DNA from 2 places in the Arthrobacter sp. Ld5 genome. Region 1 is predicted to be linked to the other one. Evidence: riboswitches for the same ligand, from Rfam matches in the RefSeq annotation. Region 1 holds a riboswitch; the other holds the start of a gene.

Region 1 (7,638 bases):
GACACAGAAGAGGTAGCCGTCATCCGTTTCAGAACGAGAACCAGCACGAGCACCCTTCCGCCCGGCCAGACCGTCCCCGTCCGCCCGGCGCCGGGCGAGAAACGCCACCACCAGGTGTTGATCGTCGGGGGCGGCAATGCCGGCGTCTCCCTGGCCGGCCGGCTGCGCAGATACCGGTTCGACGACGTCGCCGTGATCGAGCCGCGGAGCAGGCACTTCTATCAGCCGCTGTTCTCGCACATCGCGGGAGGGACGGCGGACGCCCTCGAGGCCGTGCGGCTCCAGGCGGATGTCATGCCACCCGGGGTCACCTGGATCCAGGACAAGGCCACGGATGTCAGCACCGGCACCAACACCGTCCTGCTCGCCTCCGGAAGTGCGGTCACCTACGACCACCTGGTCGTCTGCCCCGGCATCCAGAACGACTGGACCGCCATCCCCGGCCTCAAGGAGGCGATGGAGGGGCCCAACGGCGCGTCGAACTATGAATACGAGCTCGCTCCCAAGGCCTGGAAGCTGCTGAGGGACCTGACCCGCGGCACCGTCGTCTTCACCCAGCCGCCCGGACCGGCGTCGTGCGACGGCGCGGCCCAGAAGCCCATGTACCTCGCGTGCGACCACTGGCAGCGCCAGGGTGTGCTCAAGGACATCCGGGTGGTCCTCGCCGTGTCGACGCCCACCATCTTCGGGATGGACATCATCGACGAGGAACTCGACCGGAAGATCGAGGAGTACGGCATCGAGGTCCGGTACAGCACCGAACTGGCCTCCGTCGATCCGGAGGGCCGGACCGTCGAGCTGACGAACACCGTCAGCGGTGCCTCGGAGACCCTGGGCTACGACGTCCTCCACGCCGTCCCGCCCCAGTCCGCCCCCGAGTGGCTGAAGTCCACGGACCTGCCGGCACCCGGCAACCGCACGGGGTTCGTCGAGGTGGATCCCGTGATCCTCCGGCACCCGCGGTTCCCGGACATCTGGTCGCTGGGCGACGCAGCCTCCACGCTGAACTCGAAGTCCGGGGCCGCGTTGCGCATGCAGACGACGGTGCTCGCCAAGAACCTCCGCGCCGTGCGCAAGGGAAAGAAGCCCACGGCCAAGTACAACCACTACTCGGCCTGCCCGTTCGTGGTCAGCCACAACACCGTGGTCTTCTCGGAGTTCGACGACAAGTACGCTCCGATGCCGACCGTGCCCGGCTGGGACGACCTGGCGCGGGAGCGGCGGCTCACGTACGTGGTGGAGCGGTTCGTCCTGCCGAAGGTCTACTGGAACCTCATCCTGAAGGGCCGCGCCTGACCCTCCCGCGGCCCTCGTGGTCCGACCCTTGTTCGTCCCGGGGCGGCGCCGTAGCATCCGGTCATGGAGATCATCGAGTACCACCCGCGGCGCGATCAGCTCGTGTACACCTTCGGGGGAAGTGCTCCCGTCCTGACGGTCCGGCCCGGCTCCGCACTCCGCCTCTGGTCCGAGGACGCGTTCAACAACGCGCTCACCTCCGTGGACGACGTGTCGGGCGAGAAGGTGGATCTGAACTTCGTCAATCCGCAGACCGGACCGTTCTACGTGGAGGGGGCGGAGCCGGGGGATACCCTGGCCCTGCACGTCGTCGACCTCACTCCGGCGCGGTCCTACGGGGCGTCCGCGACCATTCCGTTCTTCGGGGGACTCACCAGCACCGACCGCACCGCGTCCCTGCACGATCCCCTGCCCGACACCACCTGGATCTACCACGTCGACACCGAGCGGCGGACGGTCGGGTTCCAGGCGCGCCGCGGGGACTTCGAGGTCGCACTGCCGCTCGAGCCGATGCTCGGGACCGTCGGCGTCGCGCCGCCCGGCGGGGAGGTGCGGTCGTCGCTGGTGCCCGAACGGTTCGGCGGCAACATGGACGCACCGGACGTCAAGGCCGGCACCACGGTCTACCTCGGAGTCAATGTGGAGGGCGCACTGTTCTCTATCGGGGACGGCCACTACCGCCAGGGTGAGGGGGAGGCCTGCGGCACCGCCGTCGAGGGAGCGATGCACTCGACCATCATCGTGGACCTCATCAAGGGCGGCGCCCCGGCGTGGCCGCGGCTCGAGACGGACTACCACTGGATGGCTGTGGGGTCCTCCCGTCCCATGGAGGACTCATGGCGGATCGGTCAGCTGGAGATGATCCGCTGGTTCCAGGACCTCTTCGGGTTGCACCAGCTGGATGCCTACCAGCTCCTGACGCAGACCGCCCTGGCCCCGATCGCGAACGCCGTCGACGCCAACTACAGCGTGGTGGTGAAAGCGCCCAAGGCGCTCTTCCCCGCCGTCGATGCGTACGGTGGCCTCCACGCCCACCTGAGACGGCAGGGCGCCGAGCTCCACTGATCCCGGGACCCCACCCATCACCGACCGAAGGACTGCCATGGACCTGCATCTCGACGGCACCACCGCTCTCGTCACCGGCGGCACGAAAGGCATCGGCCGCGCCATCGTCGAATCGTTCGCAGGAGAGGGAGCGAACGTCGCATTCTGTGCCCGCGATGCCGACGAGATCGCGGCGACCGAGACGGCGCTGTCGTCCTCCAGTGGGCGAGTGGTCGGCCATGTGGTCGACGTCGGGGACGGGCCGGCGCTCGTGCGCTGGGTCGCGGCCGTCGCCGACGAGTTCGGTGGCATCGACTCGGTGGTCAGCAATGTCAGCGCCCTCGCGATCGCGGACTCCGAGGAGAACTGGGAGGCGAGTTTGCGGGTCGACCTCATGGGCACGGTCCGTCTGGTCAAGGCGGCGCTGCCGCACCTGGCGCGCAGCGCGACGCCGTCGATCACCGCGATCTCGAGCGTCTCGGGCCGTGAGGTGGACTTCGCCTCCGGCCCCTACGGGACGGTGAAGACGGCGCTGATCGCCTACATGGCGGGACTGGCCTATCAGCTCGCCGGGCAGGGGATCAGGGCCAACACGGTCTCGCCCGGGAACACCTACCACGAGGGCGGTGTGTGGCCGAGTATCGAAGAGGGGAACCCGGAACTGTTCGCGACCGCGCTGGCCCTCAACCCGACGAGACGGATGGGCACCCCGCAGGAGGTGGCCGACGCCGTCGTGTTCCTCGCGAGTCCGCGCTCGAGCCGCACCACCGGCGCCAACCTGCTGATCGACGGCGCGCTCTCGCGGGGCATTCAGCTCTAGACCGGCATCCGGCCCCCGCCGTCCGACCTCCTGTCCGACCTCCTGTCCGACCTCCTGTCCGACCTCCTGTCCGACGGCGGCCACCGGTTCGCCCGGGACGGCGGCTCCTCGACGCCGCCTGCGCGAGCGGATCGGCGGCGGGGTCTAGACCGTCAGGTCCTGGTAGTCGGGATGCTCCTGGATGAAGGCCGCCACGAACTCGCACCGGGGGACGACGGCGAGGTGCTGCCGGCGGGCGTCGTCGAGCGCATACCGGATCAGGGTGCTGCCGATGCCCCGGCCCTCGACGTCCTGGTCGACGACCGTGTGCGTGAACGTGATCGACTCGCCGGACCGTTCGTAGGCGGCCGTACCGACGGGACTGCCGTCGAGAGTGGCCACGTAACGGTTCTCCGCCTCGTGGTTGCTGATCCGGACTTCGGTGGTGTCGGTACTCATTCCGTCACCCTCGCATCCGTGCCGACCGGGGGTCAACGTGTTCCGCTCCGGCGGAAACGGGGCGCGCCGTTCCGCGCGACGATCAGCGCTCCCACGTGCGGCGCCGCACACGATGTACGGTCTGGACCATGACGTCGAACATCCTGGTGACCGGTGCGAGCAGGGGGATCGGCGCCGCCGTCGCCCATGAGCTCGCCGGACGCGGGCACCGCATCGCTGTCCATGCCGGCCGTGACCGGGCCGCCGCCGCGGCTGTACGGGACGCGCTGCCGGGCGACGGCCATGTGGCGGTCGTCGGCGACATTGGCGACCCCGAGACCTGCAGGCGCATCGTCGACGAGGCCGTGGGCGGACTGGGTGGGGTCGACGTCCTGGTGAACAATGCCGGCATCTTCGAGGCACATCCCATCGACACCGTGTCCTTCGAGGACTGGCAGGAGGCGTGGCGCCACACGCTGGAGGTGAACCTGCTGGGGCCTGCGAACCTGGCCTGGCTCGTCGCCCGGCATCTCCTCGACCGGCCGGCCGGCCCGGAGGGTGGCCGACTCGTCAGTGTCGGATCGCGGGGTGCGTACCGGGGGGAGCCCGTCACGCCGGCCTACGGCGCGAGCAAGGCGGCGCTGCACTCGATGACCCAGTCCCTGGCCGTCGCCCTCGCCCCGCACGGCATCCTCGCCGCCGCCGTCGCGCCTGGATTCGTCGAGACAGACATGGGGAGAACCGTGCTGGACGGTCCGCAGGGTGATGCGGTGCGTGCGCAGAGTCCGTTCAACCGTGTCGCGACGCCGGAGGAGGTGGCGCAGACGGTCGGCTGGCTCGCGAGCGATGCTCCGTCGTGGGTCAGCGGCACCGTGATCGACGTCAATGGAGCGTCCTACCTGCGGTAGCCGACGGGTCAGATGAGGTGGATGCCGCCGTGGGCGAGCGCGCGCAGGTCCGTCCTGCGCTCGAGGTGGCGGTGGAACAACTCCACATTGCTCCCCTCAGCCGAGGCGAGAGAGGATCCCGCCGTGATGAACGCGGTGCCAAGACGGATGAGGGCCCGTGACGTGAGTCCTCCCCGGGGCGGTCCAGTGAGGACGACGTATCCGGCGGTCAGTGGCGTGCTGGTCATGACGACTCCTGGGGATCGATGAGGGGGAAGGCATTGAAGTGGAGCTGGACGGGCCGGGTCCCGGAGGCACCCGGTTCGGAGCGGTAGGCGTCGAGTTTCTCGCGCAAGATCCCGGTCATCTCATGGGTGAGTGCAGCGAGCTGGTCAGCCGTCAGGTAGGCGTTCATGGTCGCGATCACGGCCGCATCCGCCCATTCGGGTGGAACGGACTCGCATCCGCCGGCCATGAAGGCCGCGAGGGCTTCGGAACGGCCGCGTTCGAACTGGCGGTTCACCTGGCGGGTGGCTTCCCGGGTCGTGGGATCCTGCTCCAGCTCCGGGGTGCTGAGCGTCAGGGAGCCTGGGGGCCGTTCCCACCACCTTTCCCGGGCGGAGCCGCGATCCACCTCGCGGACGAGGCTGTGGCGCGCAAGCTGCCGCAGGTGGTAGCTCGTCGACCCGCTGGATTCCCCGATGCGCTTGCCGATGCTGCTGGCGGTCTGTGGGCCATAGCTGGAGAGGACCTCGAGCAGCTGGATCCGGAGGGGATGGGCGAGCGCCTTGAGGGCTGCTCCATCCAGAACGCGGTTGCCGGCGTCGGCTGGGCCCTCCGTGCTGCCTGTCGTCTCTTCCATGACACCAGTGTGCACTTGCAAAGAAAGCTTTGCAATACTTTCTTTGCATGGTGTGGTCATGCACGTGGATGGAGGTGTGGCGCGTCGTCGGGCAGGTTCGGTGCGCCGTCATCGGGTAGGTGTCGTTTGTCGTCGTCGGGTACGTCGCGGTGGCGGGGCGGCGCGCGGGCGGGGCGGGGTGCGGGCGGGGCGCGTGACGCCGTCGGGCATGTCCCGGGGCGGTGGGGAAGTGCTCCGGCGGATGACGCTCCGTGACGGCGACGGGTGGACGACGGCGTGCCGACCCACCTACGCTCGGGACCAGAATCAAGAGCTCCAACGCAAAACCCTGGTTCGTTGGACGGCAACCCTCTCGCTGTAGTGGGGTGCCCCAGGTGAGGATTCGGCCCGGCACGGACAGTGCGGGCAAGTATGGCGCTTCCGCCACGGCAGTGCCCCGACATGAGGACTCTTCATGCCCACACCACCGCGCCGTATCCGCTTCAACGCCTTCGACATGAACTGTGTAGGACACCAGTCACCCGGTCTGTGGCGCCACCCCGAGGACCAGTCCTGGCGCTACAAGGACCTGAGCTACTGGGCGGAGCTGGCGAAGACCCTGGAGAAGGGGGTTTTCGACGGCATCTTCATCGCCGACGTCCTCGGCACGTACGACGTGTACGGCGGTTCCAACGAGGCCACGCTGAGGCAGGGGACGCAGACGCCGGTGAACGATCCGTTCCTGCTCGTCTCCGCCATGGCGCTCGTCACCGAGAACCTCGGGTTCGGCGTCACCGCCGGTACGGCCTACGAGCACCCCTATCCCTTCGCGCGTCGGCTCTCCACGCTTGACCACCTCACCAAGGGACGCGTCGGATGGAACGTGGTGACCGGCTACCTGCCCTCGGCTGCCCGCAACATGGGCCATGAGGATCAACTCGAGCACGATGCGCGCTACGACCATGCCGACGAGTACCTCGAGGTCCTCTACAAGCTGCTCGAGGGATCGTGGGAGGACGACGCCGTGGTGCGCGACCGCGAGACCGGTGTCTTCACCGATCCGGCGAAGGTCCACGACATCGACCACGACGGCACCTACTTCACGGTCCCGGGGATCCACCTCAGTGAACCGTCGCCCCAGCGGACGCCGGTCATCTTCCAGGCGGGAGCGTCCTCCCGCGGCATCGCGTTCGCCGCCGGCAATGCCGAAGCGGTGTTCGTCGCGGCGCCCACGAAGGAGGCGCTGAAGGGTGTGGTCAGCAAGATCCGGGATGCGGTCGAAGCCGAGGGCCGCGATCGCTATTCGGTGCGGATCTACACGCTGCTCACCATCATCACGGACGAGACGGAGGAGAAGGCCCACGCCAAGCATGCCGACTACCAGCAGTACGTCAGCTATGAGGGAGCGCTCGTCCTCGTCTCGGGATGGCTCGGCGTCGACCTGTCCGCCTACGATCCGGATGAGCCGCTCGGCAACGTGAAGTCCAACGCCATCCAGTCCGCTGTCGCGAACTTCCAGAAGGTGAACGACGACGGCTCGCCGTGGACCGTGCGGGACATCGCCGAATCGGCGGGGATCGGCGGGCTCGGTCCGCGTCTCGTCGGTTCGGGTGTGCAGGTCGCCGACGAGCTCCAGGCGTGGGTCGAGGAGACCGACGTCGACGGCTTCAACCTCGCCTACGCGATCACCCCCGGGACCTTCGAGGACGTCGTCGAGTTCGTCGTGCCGGAACTGCAGAAGCGTGGTGTCTACCCGACCGAGTACACGGAGGGAACCCTGCGGCACAAGCTGTTCGGGAAGGGCGACCGGTTGCCCGCGGAACACCGTGGTGCGCGGTACCGGCTCCAGTCGGTCCGTCCCTGACGTGTGTCGGTTCGTCCGCTCCGTTGGTCCACCTTCTGCATCCGATGGTTCTCGGAGGGCTGCGCGCGTCAGTTCCCTGAGCGCCAGGAGCATTGATCACGATCCGCGGGAATAGGCCTCCGCTCGCGGCAGAACCCCTGGGCGGAGGTGGTCAGGGCGAGGGTTCGGGGACTAGCGTCGAAGACAAGGCATTCAGTCGATCGACAGAAGGAGTTCCCATGTCACGCGTAGCCATCATCGGTGGGCACGGAAAAGTAGCACTGCACCTCACGAAGATCCTCACCAGTCAGGGCCATCAGGTCAGTTCGATCTTCCGTAACCAGGATCATGCCGGCGACGTCGAGCAGGCAGGCGCAACGCCGGTCGTGGCCGACGTCTCCGAACTGTCGGTGCAGCAGATGGCGGATGTGTTCCGTGGTCACGACGCCGTCGTGTGGTCCGCCGGCGCAGGAGGTGGAAGTCCCGAAGC
Region 2 (7,638 bases), on a different contig from region 1:
CGATGGCCACGAAGGGGCCGCGGTCGAAGCGTGTGATCCGCTCGAGGGCCTCGCCGACGGTCGTGCCCGCCGGGTGCCGCCGGCTGCTGGGCTGCCGGTCCCGGCCGGGACGGTCCTCACGCGCGAGGATGTCGTCGATCACCTCGTCGGGGCGGTAGGCCGCGAGGTCGATCCCGCCGCCGCCCGCGTGGGCGAGGTATCCCTCCGCACTGGAGAGGCGCCGGTACGCCTCCGCCTTCCGCTGGGCGTCCTTCGACGTCCGGCCGACGATCACGACGGCGCTCGCGAAGGTCTTGATGTGGTGGGCGCCGCGGCCGTTCGCCACGGCGAGCCGGCGGAGGTCGGCGACGTTCTCGCGGTAGGCCGCGGCGTCGCGGCCGCCCACGAACACGCCCTCGGCGTGGCGGGCGGCGAAGGCCTTGCCGGCCGCGGAGCTGCCGGCCTGGAAGAGCACCGGGGTGCGCTGCAGCGAGGGTGCGCTGAGGTGCGGACCGGCCACGGAGAAGTGCGGGCCGCGGTGGTTGATGTAGCGGACCTTCGCCGGGTCGGTGTAGACCCGCCGCTCGCGGTCCTCGATCACGGCGTCGTCGTCCCAGGAGCCCTCCCACAGCTTGTACAGGACCTCGAGGTACTCGTCCGCGATGGCGTAGCGGTGATCGTGCTCGATCTCGTCGGCCAGTCCGAAGTTCCGGGCGGCGTTGGGCAGGTAGGAGGTGACGATGTTCCAGCCGAACCGTCCCTTGGTCAGGTGGTCGAGCGTGGATGCGCGCCGCGCGAAGGCGAACGGCGGCTCGTAGGTCGTGGAGAACGTGGCCGCGAAACCCAGATGCTTCGTCGCCGCCGCCATCGCCGGGACGATCAGCAGGGGGTCGTTGCTGGGGATCTGCACGGCCTCGCGCAGCGCCGTCTCCGGGCCGCCGCGGTACCCGTCGTAGGTGCCGATCACGTCGGCGAGGAAGACGCTGTCGAAGAGCCCGGCCTCGAGGAGCTTCGCTGTCTCCACCCAGAAGTCGAGGTCGTTGAAGCGGTGACGGTTGTTCTCGGGGTGGACCCAGAGGCCGTGGGAGATGTGCCCCACGCAGTTCATCTCGAACAGGTTGAAGGCGATCTGGCGTGTCATGGGCGGGGAGTGTCCTTCCGGGCGGCGGGGAGTTCGGGGATGGCGTGGATGAGCCGGCGCGTGTAGTCGTGCCCTGGTGCGTCGAAGACCTCGTCGACGGGCCCCCGTTCGAGGACCACGCCGTCCTTCAGGACCAGCACGTCGCGGCTGACGTGCTGGATGACGCCGAGGTCGTGGGAGATGAAGAGGTAGCTGAGCCCGAGACGCGCCTGCAGGTCCGTCAGGAGGTCGAGGATGCGGGCCTGCACGGACACGTCCAGCGCGGAGACCGGCTCGTCGCAGATGATGACCTCCGGATCGGCGGCGAGCGCGCGGGCGATGGCCACGCGCTGCCGTTGACCTCCCGAGAGGTCGAGCGGGCGGGCACGGGCTCTGTCGGACGGGAGCCCGACGAGGTCGAGCAGGTCCAGGACGCGTCCGGCCCGTGCGCTCCGGCGGGTCCCCGCCGCGGCAGCGGCCTGCCCGATCACCTGTCCGACGGTCCTCCGGGGGTCGAAGGACTGCAGGGGATCCTGGTAGATCATCTGCACGGAGCGGCGGGCCGCGAGGTCGCGGGACGCCCGGTGTTCGGCCCAGGTGCGCCCACGGACGTGGACGGTGCCCGTATCGGGTGGCTCGACGCCGAGGGCCATGCGCGCCACGGTGCTCTTGCCGCTCCCGGATTCGCCCACGATGCCGAGGGTGGCGCCGCGGTGCAGCGTGAAGGACACGCCGTCGACGGCCGTACGGCGGCTTCCGCCGGGCCCGGCGAAGGACTTGGTGAGCCCCTCGACCACGAGCGGGTCGGCATCCGACGCGGGGAAGGCGCGGGCGGGCGGGGCGCCCTGTCCGCCGTCGGGCCCCGGACGCCCCTGTCCGGATCCGTGGTCCTGTGCGGACGGCCGGTCCCCGACCGTCAGGCGCCGTCCGCGCGTGGATCGCGAGGGGATCGCCGCCAGCAGTCCCTGCGTGTAGCGGTGGCGGGGGTCCTGCAGGACGGCCTGGACACTGCCCTGCTCCACGATCTCGCCGTCGCGCATCACCGCCACCCGGTCGGCGAGGTCCGCGACGACGCCGAGGTCGTGGCTGACCACGAGCATCGCGGTGCTTCCTCCTTTCAGGTCGCCGAGCAGGCGGAGGATCTGCGCCGCGATGGTGGCGTCCAGCGCCGTCGTCGGCTCGTCCGCGATGAGGAAGCGCGGGTCCGCGGCGATCGCGGAGGCGATCAGGGCACGCTGGCGCAGCCCGCCGGAGAGCTGGTGCGGGTACTGGCCCGCGCGGATCTCCGGGTCGGGGACGCCCACGGCGGCGAGGAGTTCGACGACGCGCGCGCGGCGGGCACCGCGGTCGAGGTCGCCGTGCAGGCGCAGGACCTCTCCCACCTCGTCGCCGACCGTGCGCAGGGAATCGAGCGAGGACAGCGCGTCCTGCAGGATGAAGCCGGCCTCCCTGCCCCGGACACGGGTCCACTCGCGCTCGCCCCAGGACGAGGCGTCCCGGCCGTCGAAGCGCTGCGCGCGGGAGCGGACCTCGGCGCCCGGGCCGGTGAGGCCCACGAGTGTCCGCGCCGTGACGGATTTTCCGGAGCCGGATTCGCCCACGAGCGCGAGGCACTCGCCCGGCCGGATGGACAGGGTGAGGTCGTGGATGATCTCCCTGCGGTGCGCGCCCCGACCGAACGCCACGGCGAGCCCGTCGAGCTCGACGACGGGTGTGTCCGCCGCGGGGGAGGAGGCGGGACCACCGGGAAGGGTGAGGATGGTGGAGCTCATGTGAGCCTTCCTTCGGCACGGCGTCGGAGCTCGCGCCCGATGACGGTGATGGACAGGACGGTGGCGACGAGGAACGCTGCCGGGACGGTGATCATCCAGGGCGCGTTGGAGATGAAGTTGCGGCCGGCCGAGAGCATCGCCCCCCATTCGGGCGCTGGCGGCGGGGTGCCCAGTCCGAGGAAGCTCAGGGACGCCCCGGCGCCGATCGCGGAGCCGATGCCGATCGTTGCGAGGACGAGGACGGGCCTGAGGACGTTCGGCACGACGTGCGTGACGAGGATCCGCCACGCCGGCAGGCCGAGGGTGCGCGCCGCCTCGACGAAGCCCGACTGCCGGACGAGGTGCGTCTGGGCCCGCGTGATCCGCGCGTAGTAGGCGATGCTGCCGGCGCCGATGGCGAGGATCGCATTCTCCGTCCCACCGCCGATGATGCCGATCACCACGAGGGCGAGGAGGATCTCCGGGATGGCGAGGGTGACATCGAGGAGCCGCATCACCGACGCCTCGACCAGCCGTCCATTGAGCCCCGCGAGGATGCCGATCGCCGTTCCGCCGACCACGCCGATCGTGGTGGCTCCGACACCGATGTACAGCGAGGTCGCCGCCCCGTGGACGATCCGCGTGTAGTTGTCGGCGCCGGAGTCATCGGTGCCGAACCAGGCCGAGGCGCCGGGCGCCTCGAAGCTCCTGGCCGGGTCCACGGCGTACGGGTCGGCCGGGGCGAGCAGGCCCGGGCCCAGGACCGCCGCCGCCAGCCACAGGAGGAACAGGGAGGCCAGCAGGACGGCCGGACGCACCCGCCGGCGGCGGTGCCGCCGCTGCGTCCCGTCCGGTGGTGCGGATTGCACAGGGAGCCCGGCCGCCGGGGCGACGGCGGAGGGAACGACGGGCGGGGCGATGCTCATGCGGTCACCACTTTCGGGTCGATGAGTGTGTACAGGAGGTCGAGGACGAGGTTCACGACGACGTAGACGGCCGCCGAGAGGAGCACGACCCCGATGATGACGGGCAGGTCCTTGTTGTAGACCGACGCCAGGGTGAGGGATCCGATGCCCTGTCGGCTGAAGAGGGTCTCGACGACGACCGACCCGCCGAGCAGGGCGGCGACGACGAACCCGGACATGGTCATCACGGGGATGGCCGCGTGGCGGAGGGCGTGGCGGATCCGGACCGGGAACTCGCGCATGCCGCGCGAGCGGGCCGTGAGGATGAACGGCTGCTCCAGGACGTCCTCGAGTTCGTTCCGCAGGACCTGCGAGAGCGTCCCGAAGATCGCGAGGGCGAGGGTGAGGGCGGGAAGGATGAGTGCGGCGGGCCCCTCGTTCCCGCCGATCGGGAACCAGTGCAGCGTGAACGAGAAGGTGATGAGCAGCGCGAAGCCGATGATGAAGGTCGGCGTCGCGGCGAGGACCACCTCGATGCCGGAGACGATCGACCGGATCCAGGCGGCCCGCTGCGCGGACAGGATCGCCACCGCGACCGTCAGTGGCAGGGCGACGGCGACGGCGGCGGCGGCGAGCGCCGCCGTCGCCCCGATCTGCTGCCCGATGGCCTCCGTGACGGGCAGGCGCAGCCGGTAGGACTGGCCGAGGTCGCCCTGGAGGAGGTTCCCGAGGTAGCTGCCGTACTGGACGGGAAAGGGCTGGTCCAGGAGGTAGTCGGCACGGACCTGCGCGAGCGTCTCGGCGGTGGGCCGTGCGTCGGGTCCGCCGAGGATCAGCAGCGCCGTGTCGCCGGGGATCAGGTGGACCGCGACGAACGTCAGGGTCGCAGCCCCCCAGAGGACGCCGAGACCGACAGCGAGCCGCATGAGCACCCGTCGGAGCACGGCCATCTACTCGGCCTTCCATGCGTAGGTGAGCACGGGCACCGGGTGGGAGGTGTCCACGGCCACGTCGTGCAGCGTGTTCGCGTAGGCGAACTGGCTCGGGTTCTCGTAGAGCGGCAGGCCGGGAACGAGTTCGAGCAGGCGGTGCTGTGCCTTCGAGTACGCCTCCCCGACCGCGGGCCCGTCACCGGCCTCGCGGGCAGCGGAGAGCAGCGCGTCGAGCTCGGGGTCGTCCACGTACGACGAGTTCTGGCCGATCCGCTCTCCCGTGATCTCCGAGGAGTGGTAGCGGATGAACAGGACGTCGGTGGTGTTGGTGTGCCATACCCCGGCCAGGGCGTCGTAGTCGCCGGCGTAGCGCAGCTCCGTGAGCTGGGCCTGGGGGAGCTGGATGATCCGGAGGTCGAAGCCGACCTTCCGGGCCTCGCCCTGCAGCTGCACGAGCAGCGGGCTCGGCGTGGAGCTCTCCACCGTGGGCACCTCGACCGTGAGTCGTTGTCCGTCCCGGGTGCGGAAGCCCTCGTCGTCGCGGCCGGTCCAGCCGGCCTCGTCGAGGAGGCGGGCGGCCCGCTCGGGGTCGTGAGTCAGGACGCCCTCGACCGACGGGTCGTAGTACTTGCTCTCCTTCGACAGGTACCCGTCGATGGGGGTGTAGGTGCCGAAGCCGAGGCTTTCGGTGACGGCCTGCGTGTCCACGGCAGCGGCGAACGCCTGCCGGACCGCGAGGTCGTCGAACGGCGCCCGGTCGAGGTTGAAGCCCAGCATGTAGGGGCTGCCGGTACGGGGGAGGTTCCGGTAGGTGAAGCGCGGGTCCGCCTGGACGGCGGCCGCGTTCTGCGGAGCGAGGTTCTCCGTCAGGTCGTACTGCCCCGAGACGAGCGACTGGTGGCGGATGACGGGTTCGCTGACGAGGGTCACCTCGACGCCGTCGAGGTGCGCCTCGCCGTCGCCGTCCAGCCACTCCGGCGCCCAGTCGTAGCCCTCCCGCTTGGTGTAGCTGATGCTCTGGCCGGGCTTGTACTCGGCGACGGTGAAGGGACCGGTGCCAATCGGCTCCTGGCACAGCGTCTCCGGCGACTCGGTGATCGCCTTGCCCGACGTCATGCCGAGCCAGGACTGCGCGAGCGTGTAGAGGAACGGCGTGTAGGGGTGGGCGAGGTGCGCCTCGAAGGTGTACTCGTCGATGACCGTGCCGTCCACGTACGGGGCGATGTACGCGGCGGCGAGGGGCGACTTCGTGGCGGGGTCCCTCATGTGCTCGAAATTCTGGCCGAGGACCTCCGCGTTCCAGGGTGAGCCGTCACTGAACGTGACACCCTCCCGGAGGTGGAAGGTGTAGGTCCTGCCGTCCTCCGAGATCTCCCAGGACTCGGCGAGATACGGCGCGATCTCCCCGTTCTCGTCGAGGGTCACCACGTTGTCGTAGACCAGGCGCCCCAGGAACTGCTGCTGGGTCGCCGAGATGCCGTGCCCGTCGAGGCAGCCGGGCTCGGCCGAGATCGACACGTCGAGCACGCCGCCGGTCACCGGCTCGCCGCCGGCCTCCACCGGGGAGACGGCCGCGCCCCCGCAACCGCTGAGCAGTGCCGCGAGGGCGACGACGGACAGTGCTGGGAATCGGCGGCCATGCGGTCGATTCCGGGCAGGGGGTAGTACGGATGCGTTCATGGGTATTCCTAGGGAGGATCCGGCCCGACGGCGGGCGAAGGTCAGGGAAGAGGGAAATGCGCAGGAATCGCGTCGACGCGCGTGCCTGTCAGGGGAAGGTGCGGTGTGCGGTGCAGCTCACGATGTGGCCTCTCGATGTGCTCTTGCCCCCGCCGGACCAGCACTGTGTGCCAAGGCGAAGGCCGCTTCGTCATCCGAACCACCCACGAACATGGGGTTGGTGCGCGGCCTAGTCGGAGCTTGGCGGCCGCATCTCTTGAAGCTGGAACAACTATAGGCATGCCGTCGGGTGCTTCGGTCAACAAGAAGTAATGTGACTGCGGTGCCGGTGCGGCTACGTGCGTGCGGACTGCCCGACGTCGATGGGGGCGCGGACGCCCGACCGCGGGGCACCCGCCGCGCGCAGGGCGTAGAGGATCGTCAGCAGATCGATGGCCTCCTGTCCGAACGCGCCGGCCAGCGGGGGGACGAACCCCAGCGCCGCGCCGATCATCAGTACGAGACTCAGCCCGATACCGATCCAGATGCTCTGCAACGCTATGCGCAGCGTCCGCCTCCCGATGAGCACGGCTTCCGTGACCTTCGCGAGGTCGTCGACCGTGATGACCACCTCCGCCGATTCGCTGGCCGCCGTCGATCCCCTCGCCCCCATGGCGATGCCTACATCCGCGGCGGCGAGGACCGGGGCGTCGTTGACGCCGTCGCCCACCATGACGACGGGGCGCTCGGAGAGGTGCCTGACGATCTCCACCTTGTCCGCCGGCAGGCAATCGTGGTGGATCGTCGTGAGACCCGCTTCCCGTGCGATGTGGCGTGCGGTGGCTTCGACGTCGCCCGTGAGCATGAGCACCTCCCGCACGCCGAGGGCGACGAGCGAGCGGACCGTGGCCGGCGCGGCGCTGCGCAGGGCGTCCCGCAGCACGATGACCCCGGCGAAGCGCTCGCCGATGCCCACGTAGACGGCGGTCTCGCCCGCCGACAGGGGAGGGTCCGGGACGCGCCCGACGAGGCCTTCCACGAAACGGCGCTTGCCGACGGCGACGGTGGTCCCGGCGACGTCCGCGCGCACGCCGTCCGTGGCGAACTCCTGTGCCCTGCTCGCCGGACGGAGTGCCAGGCCGCGCCGCGCGGCCTCAGCGGTGATGGCCGCGGCGAGGACGTGGGAGGAGTACTGTTCCGCGGAGGCGGTCAGGGCGAGGACCTCCTCCTCGGTGAGCGGCGCTGCCGTCGGGGCGAGGACGACCGCGCCGACCACCGGCGTGCCGGAGGTC

The links. A riboswitch is a leader RNA that binds a small molecule or an ion and turns the genes downstream of it on or off. The one in region 1 is predicted to bind S-adenosylmethionine.
Region 2: another riboswitch for S-adenosylmethionine. It lies ahead of ACSGDB_RS09010 (ABC transporter substrate-binding protein); the one in region 1 lies ahead of ACSGDB_RS01795 (LLM class flavin-dependent oxidoreductase).

What each region holds. Positions count from the first base shown of each region.
Region 1 is NZ_JBPKBO010000003.1:106,529-114,166, reverse strand. Features, by position in the region: gene ACSGDB_RS01830 (NAD(P)/FAD-dependent oxidoreductase) at 115-1,296, shown strand; gene ACSGDB_RS01825 (acetamidase/formamidase family protein) at 1,360-2,361, shown strand; gene ACSGDB_RS01820 (SDR family NAD(P)-dependent oxidoreductase) at 2,399-3,160, shown strand; gene ACSGDB_RS01815 (GNAT family N-acetyltransferase) at 3,305-3,598, opposite strand; gene ACSGDB_RS01810 (SDR family NAD(P)-dependent oxidoreductase) at 3,727-4,485, shown strand; gene ACSGDB_RS01805 (hypothetical protein) at 4,494-4,712, opposite strand; gene ACSGDB_RS01800 (helix-turn-helix domain-containing protein) at 4,709-5,326, opposite strand; SAM riboswitch class IV at 5,631-5,744, shown strand; gene ACSGDB_RS01795 (LLM class flavin-dependent oxidoreductase) at 5,781-7,169, shown strand; gene ACSGDB_RS01790 (SDR family oxidoreductase) at 7,388-7,638, shown strand, end outside.
Region 2 is NZ_JBPKBO010000018.1:65,856-73,493, forward strand. Features, by position in the region: gene ACSGDB_RS08990 (LLM class flavin-dependent oxidoreductase) at 1-1,120, opposite strand, end outside; gene ACSGDB_RS08995 (dipeptide ABC transporter ATP-binding protein) at 1,117-2,871, opposite strand; gene ACSGDB_RS09000 (ABC transporter permease) at 2,868-3,776, opposite strand; gene ACSGDB_RS09005 (ABC transporter permease) at 3,773-4,705, opposite strand; gene ACSGDB_RS09010 (ABC transporter substrate-binding protein) at 4,706-6,367, opposite strand; SAM riboswitch class IV at 6,502-6,629, opposite strand; gene ACSGDB_RS09015 (heavy metal translocating P-type ATPase) at 6,702-7,638, opposite strand, start outside.